DNA from 2 places in the Clostridium sp. FP1 genome. Region 2 is predicted to be linked to the other one. Evidence: a T-box and tRNA genes for the amino acid it is inferred to sense, from the RefSeq annotation. Region 2 holds a T-box; the other holds one or more tRNA genes.
What was found. The T-box of region 2 lies ahead of gltX (glutamate--tRNA ligase). A T-box ahead of a tRNA ligase gene usually reads a tRNA of that ligase, here a tRNA-Glu.
Positions count from the first base shown of each region.

Region 1 (7,001 bases), 3.6 Mb from region 2:
CATGTTTTAAGTAGCTTTTCTTATATTATGCTATAACGAAAAGTATATATTGCTGGAATGCTTTCACTTCGCTAAGTAATTCTAAAACTTATTTTATTTATAGATGCTAAAAATCACAAACTCGCTATCGCTCAAACATGTGATTTTCTTTACGCATCTATAAATAAAATAAATTAAGAATTACTAAGGCTTGTTCAGAAGCATTCTGCGCAACATAAACTTTTGTTAGCATAATATAAGAAAAAATTATTAGTCATCAATAGAATAATTCACTACTTGGAGGCACTTCTTCCTGCAATGGCACCAGAACTCCATGCCCATTGAAGATTGAAACCGCCACAGTTACCATCTACATCTAATACTTCACCCGCAAGGAATAGATTGGTAGCAATATTGGATTCTAGAGTTTCGGAGTTAACTTCTTTTGTGTTAATTCCCCCGGCGGTTACCTGAGCATTGGAGAAAGAATTAGTGCCTGAAACTTCAAATTCCCATTGTTTTAAAAGTGTATAAATAGCACTTTTTTCTTTGAAATCAAGATCGCAACAAGGCTTATGAATATCTTCTATTTTTGCCTCTTTTAAAATTATCGGGATGACTTTCTTGTTAATTACTCCAATAAAAGAATCGTGCACGCCTCGACTTTCAAATACTGACCAATGGTTTCCTAAAAATTCCTTTAAATTTTCAGAAGAAATAGTTGGTAACATATCAATTTTTAAAGAAACTTTGTTATTTTTAGATAAACTATAAGACACAGTTCTGCTAAGCTGAAGGATTGGAGGTCCTGAAATACCATAGTCAGTGAAAAGTATCTCTCCAAATTCCTTTTGGACACATTCGCCATTTATAAATATTTCTGCATAACCGTCGAATTTAACTCCAGATAATGCCTTTAATCTATTGTAGTTTAATTTAAGCTGCACAAGGGCCGGCATTGGCGGTATTATACTGTGCCCTAATTGTTTAGCTAGTATGTATCCAGAACCGTCAGAACCTGTCTTAGGGGCAGATTTACCGCCAGTGGCAATAATTAACTTTTCACATTCATATGTAGTGTTGTCTGCAGTGAAAATTTTAAAGCCATTATTATTTTTAATAATCTCTTTAGCTTTTGTGTTTGTATATATAGGAATATGCTTTTCTTCTATTGCAAAGCGTAGTATATCAATGACTGATGATGCTTGCATTGACATAGGAAACATTTTACCACCCTCTAAAGTTACTAAAGGTATACCTAAAGAGGCAAAAAAATCTATAGTATCCACTACGTTAAAAGAATCTAGTGTATGACTTGCAAAATCTGGATTTTCGCTGTGATAGCAAGTTCTATTTATGTTCGCATTACTGATATTGCATCTTCCATTACCGGTGGTTAATATTTTTTTGCCTATTCGATCGGTTCCTTCAATTATTGCTACATCTAGTCCAGAATCTTTTGCTATTATTGCAGAGGTTAAACCGGCGGCACCTCCGCCAACTATTATAAGAGAATGTTTCAAGAAAATCTCTCCCTTCGAGAAAAAAATATATTTGTAGTATAAAGTATGATATCTATGATTTTACCCTAAAACGGCGACCTTTAATATTAATTTTTATTTTATGTTATAAGAATTTTTAGAATTACTTAGAAGTGGAATAGGTATTTGTAATTATGAACTATATTTTTTTGTATAACAAACTGTTGAATTTACTGGGTTTGTGTATTATATTAAAAAATAAATAAATAAAAACAAGAAAACATGTTGACACTTCGGGAAAAATGCTTTATTATAGTTTATGTTGGGTTGCGAGACGGAAGCACATGATAAATAAAGTAACAGTTTAGTATGGCTCCTTGGTCAAGCGGTTAAGACACCACCCTTTCACGGTGGTAACAGGGGTTCAATTCCCCTAGGAGTCACCAATAAAACATATATGGGAGCATAGCTCAGCTGGGAGAGCATCTGCCTTACAAGCAGAGGGTCACAGGTTCGAACCCTGTTGTTCCCACCATATATGGCCCAGTGGCTCAGTTGGTTAGAGTGCCGCCCTGTCACGGCGGAGGTCGACGGTTCGAGTCCGTTCTGGGTCGCCATTTTTGTTAGCTAGCATGGCTCAACGGTAGAGCAGCTGACTTGTAATCAGCAGGTTGTAGGTTCAATTCCTATTGCTAGCTCCAATAAAAACTTAATAAATTAATAAGGCTCCTTGGTCAAGAGGTTAAGACACCACCCTTTCACGGTAGTAACAGGGGTTCAATTCCCCTAGGAGTCACCAATATATGGGAGCATAGCTCAGCTGGGAGAGCATCTGCCTTACAAGCAGAGGGTCACAGGTTCGAACCCTGTTGTTCCCACCATATATGGCCCAGTGGCTCAGTTGGTTAGAGTGCCGCCCTGTCACGGCGGAGGTCGACGGTTCGAGTCCGTTCTGGGTCGCCAATCCTTGCTAGCATGGCTCAACGGTAGAGCAGCTGACTTGTAATCAGCAGGTTGTAGGTTCGATTCCTATTGCTAGCTCCAAAAAAGCACTAAACATTTGTTTAGTGCTTTTTTTTGTTTTTTGGGAAATTATTTGTAGCGATAAATTTCCAACAGAGTTATTGAATAACCTACTATAAGTGGTATAATAAGTATTACAAAAATGTTATAGGTCAAAACTAAAAAACATTAAAAACAAGGGGGACAAAAATGCATAAAACAAACAAAAAAGTTCTCAGTACGGTTGTTGGGGTACTTATGTTAATTAATCTTATTAGTACCATTTCACCGAAAACCGTTAATGCGGAGGTAGCAAGCGATGGGGTAAAGATTACAATTCTAGGAACGTCAGATATTCATGGAAGATATATGCCATGGGATTACTCAATGGATGCACAAAGTATGGCAGGTAGTTTGACGCAAATCTATACAAAGGTCAAATCAATTCGTAATGAAAATCCAAACACAATTTTAGTAGACGCTGGAGATTTAATTCAAGACAATTCTGCTGAACTTTTTAACAATTCGCCAAAGCACCCAGCTATGGTTGCATTGAATGAAATGGGTTACGATGTATGGAATATGGGTAATCATGAGTTTAACTTTGGACTTGATGTGCTCAGCACTGTAACTAAGCAGTTTAATGGAAAGGTTATCTCAGGAAATATATATAAAGAAGATGGAAGCAGATTTGCTCCTGCATATACAATTATTGAAAAAGAAGGGGTTAAGATTGCCCTAATTGGGATGGATACTCCACTAATTACTCAGTTTGAGGCAGGAACTGATCATCTTAAAGGACTTAAAGTAGTGAATCCCATAGATGAAACTAAAAAGGTAATTAATGAACTAAGAGGCACAGTTGATGCTATGGTAGGAATTATGCATATGGGTATTGATAATGAAAACAATATTGCAGGTACTGGTGTACGAGATATTGCAAATGCTTGTCCAGAGTTAACAGCTATTGTATCGGGACACATGCATAAGCTTGTTAAACAAGAAACCATAAATGGAGTATTAATTACCGAACCTAATAAATATGGATCAGCTTTATCAAAAATAGATTTATCATTTAAGAAAGTAAATGGAAAAATTGAATTAGATAAAAAATCTAGTGACGCTATAGTTATTGATAGTAGTGTTCAATCAGATAAGGGACTTGAAAAGTCGCTTGAACTATATCATAATGTTGCTCGCGCAGATGCAAATACAATTGTTGGGCAGTTGAAGGGAATAGATCTTGTTCCATCAGATGAAATAAATGGAATACCTCAGGTACAAATACAGCAAACACCGCTAGCAGATTTCTTTCAAGAAGTTATGCTTTACTATAGTAAAGCGGATGTAGTAGGAATGCAAATTGATAATGATAAAGCAAAGCTTAATGTTGGACCAATAAAGAAAAAGGATATTTCATATAATTATCAGTATGCAGGTGGAGAAGTAACGGTTTTTGAATTAACAGGTAAAGATTTAAAGGGGTATATGGAGTGGTCCGCTGGCTACTTTAACTCAACGAGTCCTGGAGATGTTACTGTAAGTTTTAATAGTAATAGGCGTGCATCAAAATATAGTACAAATGATATGTTTGGTGGAGTTAAATATGAAATAGACCTTACGAAGCAAGAAGGAAGCAGAATAGTGAATTTAAGACATATGAATGGAACTACAATAAAAAGTGATGAAGTTTTGAAGCTTGGCATGAATGATTATAGAATGCAGGCATTAATAGGAAAAGGTGGAGTGTTTGAAGGAAAAACCTTTAAGAAGCTTTGGAGTTCAACAGATAAAACTGCTTTTGGTGAGGAACAAGGAACAATAAGAAATCTTGCAATTAGATATATAAAAGAAGTTAAAAAGGGTATTATAACATCAAGTATTCAAGACAATTGGAGGATAATAGGTGTTGACACAACTTCATTAGAAAGAAAAGATATAGTTAAACTTGTAAATTCAGGAATACTTGAAGTAGCAAAAACAGCTGATGGAAAATATACAAATATAGCATCAATAAATATTAAGGATGCTACACCTTTGGATGAAATAAGTGACCTATGCAAGAAGGCAAATATAGAGCTAGGAAAATTTACTGCTGGAACTCGTAAGGGTGAATTCTACCATAAGTTAAATGCAATTATGAATCCTGAGCTGGTGGTAGTTAAGCCAGAAACACCAGTATCAGTAAAGGAAAAAGCAAGTAAAAAATACGGGGTAGTAACTTCATATGCTCTTAACGTTAGAAGTGGAGCTTCAGCGAAGTCTGAGGTTATTGGATATGTTGCTAAAGGGGAAAAACTTGAGGTGCTCGGAATGACAAACAAGTGGGTTAAAATCTCTTATAAAGGTAAAGTAGGATATGTTTATAGCTCATATGTTAAACTTTAAATCATAGAAATGAGGAAAGATATGGTTGGCGAAGCTTCATTAAAGAAAATCAATGATAAAAGAATTATGGTTATAAATTAAAATTAATAGAAAAACCCACTAAATGGACACCGACTCCATTTAGTGGTTCTTTTTATTTACTTAAATTTTTCTTTATTCTTATATCCTCACAAAAGAATTTGCAGGCGGTAAAATTGCCAAGCAATCTAGAGGTTATTCTTTCAGAATAGGTATTTAATAAATTTCCAAGAGTTAAATTAGTAGATACTAGCATTTTCTTTTGTTTTAATAACTTTGTGTTAAGCAAATTAAACATTTCCATTTTAGTAAAATCTGAAATTTGCTCAGTACCCAAATCATCTATAATAAGTAAGTCACAATTTATTAGTAACTCCTCTAAAGAGCTGTCACCATTAAACCGAACTTCTTTTAAACTCTTTATTAATTCTTCCGCAGTTCTATATACTACAAAAAAGCCTTTGTCCATTAATTCCTTTGTAATGCAGTGAGACAGAAAAGTTTTCCCTGTGCCGGGGCCTCCGTAGAATAATAGATTTTCATCAGAGTCGTTGAAATTTTTCAAAAAATCCATAGACGTAGATAAAATATTTTCCATGTTCTTTTTTGGAGATTCTGATGCATGTTCACTTTTTCTAGAAGGATAATAATCCATGTTAAAATTATCGAAATTATGAGTTTTTAGCATGCCGCGGAGTTCAGAACCAGTGTAATAAACATCTATAACCTTTTGCTTAAAACAGGAGCATTTAGTATTCCCAATAAAACCTGTATCGCGACATTTATTACATCTATAATGTAAATTCAAGTATTCCATATCAAAACCATTAGAAACTAATAGTTCAGATTTCTTCACCCTTAAATCTACTATTTTTTCTCTTAGATCACGTAAATATTCATCTCTATTATGGATGCTTTTCAAGGCACTAATGGATAATTCTATACAAAGCTTACCTATTTTGCGGTCTAATTCAATAATTTCAGGGTGATTTTTTTCTATGTGAGTTTTTCTTTTTCTAAAGTCACTCTCTTCTTCTTCTCTTACTCTATCATATAGTGCTAATATTTTAGTTTGGTACCCTTTAATCATTCTTATCCCATCCTAGTAATTTTTTTTCTAGTTCATCAAAGTCATAGGCTCTTTGTTCATAATCATTAAAACTTCCTTTGGCAGGTTTCCCACCAGCAGTAACGTTTTTAGTAGTCACTAATCTTTTTTTATCTTTTTTCTCAATATCTTCTAGTGATTTTATACCATCTTTAAACCAACTATTTAGAATTCCATCAATATATTTAAAATCAGCTCTACTCAGTCTATCAAAACAGATATCGCAAGCTTTAAATATTACTTCTAGGGAAAATTTATAAACATTTACCCATTTATCTAATATTTGTTCTTGAGGCTTCATTATTTCAGGGGCTTTTATTCCTAAGTAATTTAATATTTTCCTAATATTTATCCATTTATCCTCATGTTTTTTTATATAAGATTGGGCATCTTCAATATCTTTAATATTGGCATCATGCCATGCAATTGCAATGGTTTCAATATACCTATAGTCAACCTTACCTTTTGATACACAATATTGAATTAACAGAAGTATTAGCTCAGGAGCGAAACTATAATCCTTTTGCCAACTTAGGTACATAGTCATTTCTTTTGGTGAAAGAGGTTTGGCTAGTAACTTTTCAATATCTTGAAGCATACCTTTTATAGAAGAATTGGCCAATTCTTCAAGCAGATTTATATTTTGAATATTTTCATCAGGAACATCTAGTAAATCTAAGAATTCAATATTAAAATTACCCATATTATCAATGGGAGTCATTTTAATTGTATTCTGGTCATTCCAATAGTTCCAAGCATTAACAACATCAGTCTCTAGGAGCCCAAGGGTATTTGCTATAACTGAAGATGTAGCACCTATTTCTCCAGATGCACAATATTTCAGTCCAAGAAGGTAAACTTTAACGAATTCTCCCCTAGCTCTAGGCATAAACTTATCTATAAAAATATTACTCACAGGAGTATATCTATAATTTTCATTTTTAAACATGAAAGTGCTCATAAAGTCACTACCTTTCTTTTATAGTATAGAAGTATGATCTTAAATAAAAAAGCTACAATTAATT
Region 1 is NZ_JAAMNJ020000001.1:5,104,003-5,111,003, reverse strand. It holds gene G9F70_RS24405 (NAD(P)/FAD-dependent oxidoreductase) at 273-1,502, opposite strand; tRNA gene G9F70_RS24400 (tRNA-Glu) at 1,832-1,906, shown strand; tRNA gene G9F70_RS24395 (tRNA-Val) at 1,920-1,995, shown strand; tRNA gene G9F70_RS24390 (tRNA-Asp) at 2,001-2,077, shown strand; tRNA gene G9F70_RS24385 (tRNA-Thr) at 2,087-2,161, shown strand; tRNA gene G9F70_RS24380 (tRNA-Glu) at 2,185-2,259, shown strand; tRNA gene G9F70_RS24375 (tRNA-Val) at 2,266-2,341, shown strand; tRNA gene G9F70_RS24370 (tRNA-Asp) at 2,347-2,423, shown strand; tRNA gene G9F70_RS24365 (tRNA-Thr) at 2,430-2,504, shown strand; gene G9F70_RS24360 (5'-nucleotidase C-terminal domain-containing protein) at 2,673-4,850, shown strand; gene G9F70_RS24355 (ATP-binding protein) at 4,984-5,958, opposite strand; gene G9F70_RS24350 (DnaD domain protein) at 5,951-6,937, opposite strand.
Region 1: it has a tRNA-Glu gene. The T-box ahead of gltX (glutamate--tRNA ligase) is inferred to sense a tRNA for this amino acid. The anticodon was not compared.

Region 2 (7,001 bases):
ATGGAGCAGTCTTGAAAAACACAGTGTTGCAAATGCCATTGTGTTGGAGGTTGTGGTATCGCCGGTTGATAATCCTATATGGAATGCTGTCATTGTACCTAGTGCAATAATTAATCCTTCAATTAATACTTCTATTGAAAAGGATTTATTTAATATAGGTGAGTTTATATCTCTAGGTTTTTCATTCATTATATTTTTATTATGAGGTTCAAGTCCTATTGCAATAGCTGGAAGACTATCTGTAACCAGGTTGATAAATAGAAGATGAACTGGTGCAAAAGGCATTGGGAGCGCTGCAAGTGAAGTATAAAGAACTGAAATCACAGCTGCGGTATTTCCAGATAATAAAAATTTAATTGAATTTTTTATGTTTGAATATATACTTCTTCCATTGGAAATTGCCTTTACAATGGTTGAAAAGTTATCATCCATAAGTACTATAGAAGCAGCATCTTTAGCAACCTCAGTACCTGTTATTCCCATAGCAATACCAATATCTGCTTGTTTTAGTGCAGGAGCATCATTTACACCATCACCGGTCATTGCGACGATATTTCCTCTTTCCTGCCATGCTCTTACTATCCTTATCTTATGCTCAGGGGATACCCTTGCATATACAGAAATATGTTCTACTTTAGTTTTAAGCTCTTCATCGCTTAAGGAGTCAAGCGCGTAGCCTTCTATAGCTTCAGATTCATTTGTTAATATACCAATTTGCTTCGCTATGGCAGAGGCGGTTATCTTATGATCTCCAGTTATCATTACTGGCTTAATGCCAGACCTTATACAGTCTGCAACTGCTGTAGCAGATTCTATTCTTGGTGGGTCCATCATGGAAATTAGACCTACAAATATCAAGTCATTTTCATCTGAAATACCTATTGGTTTTTTATTTTCTATTTCTTTATAAGCAAAGGCTAAAACTCTGAGTCCACTTTCGGAAAACTCCTTATTTACTCTTTCAATCTCTTTTTTATCATTCTCCGTCAGTGTTTTAACGCCACTTGATGTAACTATACTTATAGATCTTAATAAAAGTACATCAAGCGCACCCTTGGTTATCATAAAGGTTTTATCTTCAAGTTTATTTGCTGTACTCATTAGCTTTCTATCAGAATCAAAGGGTACTTCAGAAACTCTTGGATAGTCTTTTCTGATATCTAGCTCGTCTAAATCATATACTTCACCTAGGTTTACAAGTGCAACCTCAGTGGAATCTCCAATCTCTTTGTCTTTAATAGTTATAGCATCATTACATAATAGTGCCATTAGTACAAGATTCTTTTCCAAAAGCTTATCATGGTCAAGTTCATCATGAGACAGTACTTTTTCATCAACATATACCTTTTGTACAGTCATTTTGTTCTGTGTTAGCGTTCCAGTTTTGTCTGAGCATATTACTGAAATACTTCCTAGGCTTTCAACTGCATGAAGCTTTCTTACAACAGCATTTTCACGCGACATCTTTTGGGTTCCAATGGCAAGAACTATTGTTACTATTGAACTTAATGCTTCAGGTATTGCAGCAACAGCAAGAGATACAGCAAACATGAAGGAATCAATAATTGCGTAGCCTCTGAATACATTAAGAATAAAAATAAGGGCTGATATTGCAAGTATAACAAAGGCAAGCTTTTTACCGAAATTGTCCAAGTTAACTTGTAATGGAGTCTTCTTTTCCTTTGCAGTTTCTAAAAGGTTAGCTATTTTACCTAGCTCTGTTTCCATTCCAATAGATGTAACTAAAATTAAAGCTCTTCCATAGGTTACAAAGCTTCCGGAAAACACCATATTTTTTTTATCGCCGATTGCTACATTATCCTGATTTATTATATCAGTTGTTTTTAAAACACTTTCAGACTCACCTGTTAATGAACTTTCATTTATCTGAAGACTGTAGTTTTCAATTATTCGTCCATCAGCACTTACATAGTCGCCTGCATCTAAATATAAGATATCTCCGGTCAGCAATTCTCTTGAAGGGATTTCTAGTTTTTCTCCATTTCTTAAAACCTTGGCTGTGGGAGAGGACAGGGCCTTAAGGCTTTTTAAAGATTGTTCTGCCTTAACATGCTGAACAGTTCCAAGAATAGCATTTATAACAACAACTACAATTATAACAAGTGTACTCTCAAACTTACCAAGGAAAGCTGATATAAGAGCGGCACCTAAAAGTATTACTACTAAAAAGTCCTTAAACTGTTCTAGGAATACCTGTAGGTTACTTTTTCTAGCGCCTTCAGTTAATTCATTAAAGCCCTGCTTTTCTCTTAGTTTTTTTATTTCAAGATCATTTAGTCCTTTGTCACTAACTCCCAGAGTTCTCATCGCCTCTTCCGATGTTTGTTTATAAAACATGTTCATTAATATTCCCCCTCGTAATGGTTATTTTTATGGTGTCAATTCCTTTAGTATAGATAAAACTTATTGATTATAATAACAGGGTAAAATAAAAAGGCTCTACAGTTGGCATAAATACCAGCTGTAGAGTCTTACTAAACTTTAGAAGTTATCAAAGCCGGGATTTAATCCGTGGTGACGACTTTGATTCTGCTTAAAAAAGCAGGAAGTTACTCCCTCTACATATATTATTTTTTAAGACCTACATAATCTCTATACTTAACATATTAATGTGTTTTGATATATTTGTCAATGAATATAAATTTTACTTATTAAATAAAATTTTGACTTAATCTTTCAATAACACGTTTTTCACCCATAACTTGCATTACTTCATATAAATCCTGAGTTTGTGTTCTGTTAGTTAAAGCAACTCTAATAACGGTTGCAACATCAGAAACTAAACCTTTATATAATTCGGGATTCTTTTTATAAACTCTTCCGTTTTTTGCATATCCAAGTTTTTCAGAAAGTTCTTTAACACGTGAAAACCAAGTATCCGCATCATCACAATGATTATATATATCTATATAGTCCGCAAGGATTATTTTTACGTCTTCCATTGTTATTTGTTCAGGGAAATTAGTGCCAGCACTAATACTATTTTTATAAAAATCATCGAAAAAATATTCAATATGTTCTTTTACATCTAGCCATTTTACAAAATCTTTTCTTGGCTTTTCATTTTCTCTTTCAATATTAAATATTTGTTTTGCATAATCCTCATGTTTGATAAGTATATCGGAAGTTGCAGTATCATTCTCTTTAGCCCAAGCAAGGTATAAGTCATAAACTGTACCTGCGCTCATAGTAGCTATAATATTTTTACTCATATCGTTAAGTTTTAAAATATCAAATAGTGCACCGCTTTTGCTCATATTTTCAAGGGCAATAATAAAGTTTGTACAAGGCTCATCTACGTTTTCAGTTCTCCATTCTTGAAAATTAGAGTTAACTAAATTTATAAGATATTCAGTTACAGATATAAGAGGATATCCCTCTGCTTTATAAAAATCTACGCGAATTTCAGGGTCTTTTCTTTTACTAAGCTTACGTTTTGATGTTCCGTCCATTTTCATTATGACAGGTATATGAGCATAGTTTGGAGCAGCGCAGCCTAACACTTCAAATAATTGCAAATGTATAGGAAGAGAAGAAAGCCATTCTTCACCACGTATTACATGGGTTGTTCTCATTAAATAATCATCTACAGCATGAGCAAAATGGTAGGTTGGAAGTCCATTGGTTTTAAGTATTACAATATCTTGATCATTTTCTGGCATACTTATACTTCCTTTAATTAAATCATTACAAATTACTCTTTTATTTGGGTCCCCAGGGGATTTAAGTCTTATAACAAAAGGTTTGCCCTTTGATAAATTTTCATTAATTTCATGGAAACTAGCATTTCTGTGGATAGCCCATTTTCCATGATATCCTGTATTGATTTTTTGCTCTTGCTGAATTTCCCTTGTGGCATTTAATTCTTCTTCTGTGCAAAAGCAGGGATAAGCTAAGCCTTTTTTTATCAAATCTTTTACGAAGGTATGATATATTTCCATTCTGTCACTTTGTTTATAAGGTCCATAAGCACCTTTTTCACTATTAGAATCCACAACTCCTTCATCAAAATAAATTCCAAAATCGCGTAAGGTGTTAGTGCTATCTTCAATGGCACCAACTACCTCTCTTTTTTTATCAGTGTCTTCTACTCTAAAATAGAATATTCCTTCACTTTGATGAGCCACTCTCTCAGATATAAGCGCCGCGAATACCCCTCCAAGATGCTGAAAACCAGTTGGGCTAGGTGCATATCTTGTAACCATAGCACCTTGTTTAAGGTTTCTTTCTGGGTAGAGATTAGAATAGTATTCTGGAGTTTTGTCAATGCTAGGAAGCAGTAAATCTGCTAATTTTAAACAATCCATTTTAATCATCCTTTCTTGTTAATATTATTTAATCGCAAAAAAAACCTCTCATCCTATACTATATAGGACGAAAGGTAAACTTCCGCGGTACCACCTAAATTGATGTAAAGGCATCTTGCAATACCTAAATCCACTTATTAACAGTATAAATCATACTGTACTTTTATAACGGAAAGCTACCGTTGGACTTACTCAAATGTTTCAGTCCAATGCTCCAGAGCTTCTTTCTGTAGTTTCAAATACCAAATTTCCACCATCATTGGTTCTCTTTAAATTGAAATATACTTACTTTTCTCTTTCATTGCATTTATGTTTAAATTTTATTATTCAATTACAATTATACATTCATTATTTATAATGTCAACATACAAGATTTTATGATGGAGCTTTTTTCATAGAATCCTTTAAAGTGGGCTTTAAGAATTTATATGTAGTTTTGTTAAATACTTGATGTTTGTATTAATATTCTGTATATTTAAATAAGCAAATAATGGTTTTATATTATTTAATTAGTCTGAAAGTAGAATCATAATATGCGAAATGGAGGGTTTATGGAAATTTCAATTAATATAATAAGGGCAGTAAATAATAATAAGTATGTAAATATGAAAGATTATTATGAATTAGCATTTAACGTTAAACGTATATGGTTATCCGAACCATGTAATATAATTTTTGAAAAAAATAGAATATATAGCATAAAGCTTAAATCAGATGAGGTTATTGAGGGGTCAATTATTCAAATAGGACAAGATGAATTTGGATTTTACATAGTATTTAAAAGGGCAATAGTACCATCACAAAAAGGAGAATTACTAAATAACAGCGTTTTTTTTGAACGCCAAAGGATTCCTAAAGGATATGCAGTACTTAAAGAAGTTTTTGCACCTGACACTATAGCTGGTGGAAAAGAACTAATACAATACTGTGAAGGGCAGTGGCCTAACCTTAATGGCTCAGCACTATCTATAAAGAAAGAAGGTAGCAATTATATTTTTCATTTAATGAAAGGGAATTTAGGAGAAACCGCTGTAGAATTACGTCTTTGTAATGTTTATGCTGAAAAATGTATTGGAGACGACTGTAATAATTTAGAGTACTTTGATAAGGAGGGGATTGGATATTTAGATATTAAAAAGCTAGATGATTTTAATTATACAATTCATATACAAAATAATTTTATGGAATTTATTTGCATTGATGAATTAACTTATAATTCAGTGGAACACAGAAATGAAGTAACAATTAACTGTAGAGAATTAAATATAACTTACTATAATAGCTTCTTAAGGGGATTAGAAGAAAAAGGTATTGCGTTGACAAAGTTATATTCTGATAAAGATGTTCATTATTCAAAAGCAGATGAACTTCGAAGTAAATGGCTTGAAACTTTTACTCGAAATATAGATGTCAGTGATGCTAACCTAGACCAATGTCTTTGGCATATATTTAGCTATGGAAAGTTGTCGTGCGTGCAAAGAGAAGATGCAGATGCAGCGCTAATTAAAATTAAAAAAGAAACATTATATTTATTCTTTAATGAGGGAACAACTTGTTATCGTTTAAATAATGCTGAGAAATTTACTGCGGAGAATATTGATTATTTTAATGATATTTATGTAACCAATGAAGATTTTACTTGGACTTATGCGTTAACACATGAAAGAGTAACTTGTGGTCCATATTTTCATTCAAACTAAGGAATAAGTGCCCCACGTGGCAAGATGGCGACATACTAGTGAGAATATTTTGCGCTTTTTATGAATTTCATATTGACAATATATTGATAATGTAATAATATATAACATATACAGTGAGTGTACCTAACAAAATGTTAGCGGTACAGGGACTTTCCTACACGTAGATAACTCTACGGAGTCACTTCCAAAGTGATTTCGTGGAGTTTTTTTGTTTTATAATTAAGTAGTAACAATTAACAATTGCTATCTACTTCAGAGAGAATATAGGGGGGATACAATGAAAAGTATATTAGAATATTATGAAAACTATGATGAGGAAGCGAGACTTATTAAGGATAATGCACATAAAATAGAGTTTATTACAACTATGCATTACTTAGATAAGATTGTTAAACCAGGTGCAAGGATTCTAGAAGTTGGTGCAGGAACAGGAAGATAAAATACAATGTTTAGATGAATGCTTAAGGGTATTAAAAAGTGGTGGAATTTTAGCAGTTGCTTATATCAATAGATTTTCAACTTTTGTTAATATGATAAATAGAAAAAAAGAAAATATTAATGATGAGGGCTTGAACAATATTGTAAAAACAGGATTAGAATATGGTGATGAAAGAGACTGCTTTTACTATTCCAAATATGATGATATAGAAAATTTAATGGATAGTTTTAATATAACAAAGATTAGTCATATTGGAACTGATGGATTGGTGGGTCTGTTTAGTGATAAATTAAACGAATTTAACGGAACGGAATTTGAAAAGTGGATGGAATATCACTTAATGACATGTAGTGATAGCAGTTTAATTGGATATAGTCAACATGGATTATATATATGTGAAAAAATATAAGTTTAGAGGTGTACCTGTTAATAATAGGCTACACGAGATATAACAATTGATAATTGTTATGTACTATTAAGGAATACAGGAGGGAAATAACTATGTATACAGGTAAAAAAATCAGATTAAGAGAG
Region 2 is NZ_JAAMNJ020000001.1:1,531,708-1,538,708, forward strand. It holds gene G9F70_RS07430 (cation-translocating P-type ATPase) at 1-2,364, opposite strand, end outside; gene gltX (glutamate--tRNA ligase) at 2,673-4,328, opposite strand; T-box leader at 4,389-4,639, opposite strand; gene G9F70_RS07440 (DUF4275 family protein) at 4,880-6,028, shown strand; gene G9F70_RS07445 (hypothetical protein) at 6,306-6,467, shown strand; gene G9F70_RS07450 (hypothetical protein) at 6,445-6,876, shown strand; gene G9F70_RS07455 (GNAT family N-acetyltransferase) at 6,969-7,001, shown strand, end outside.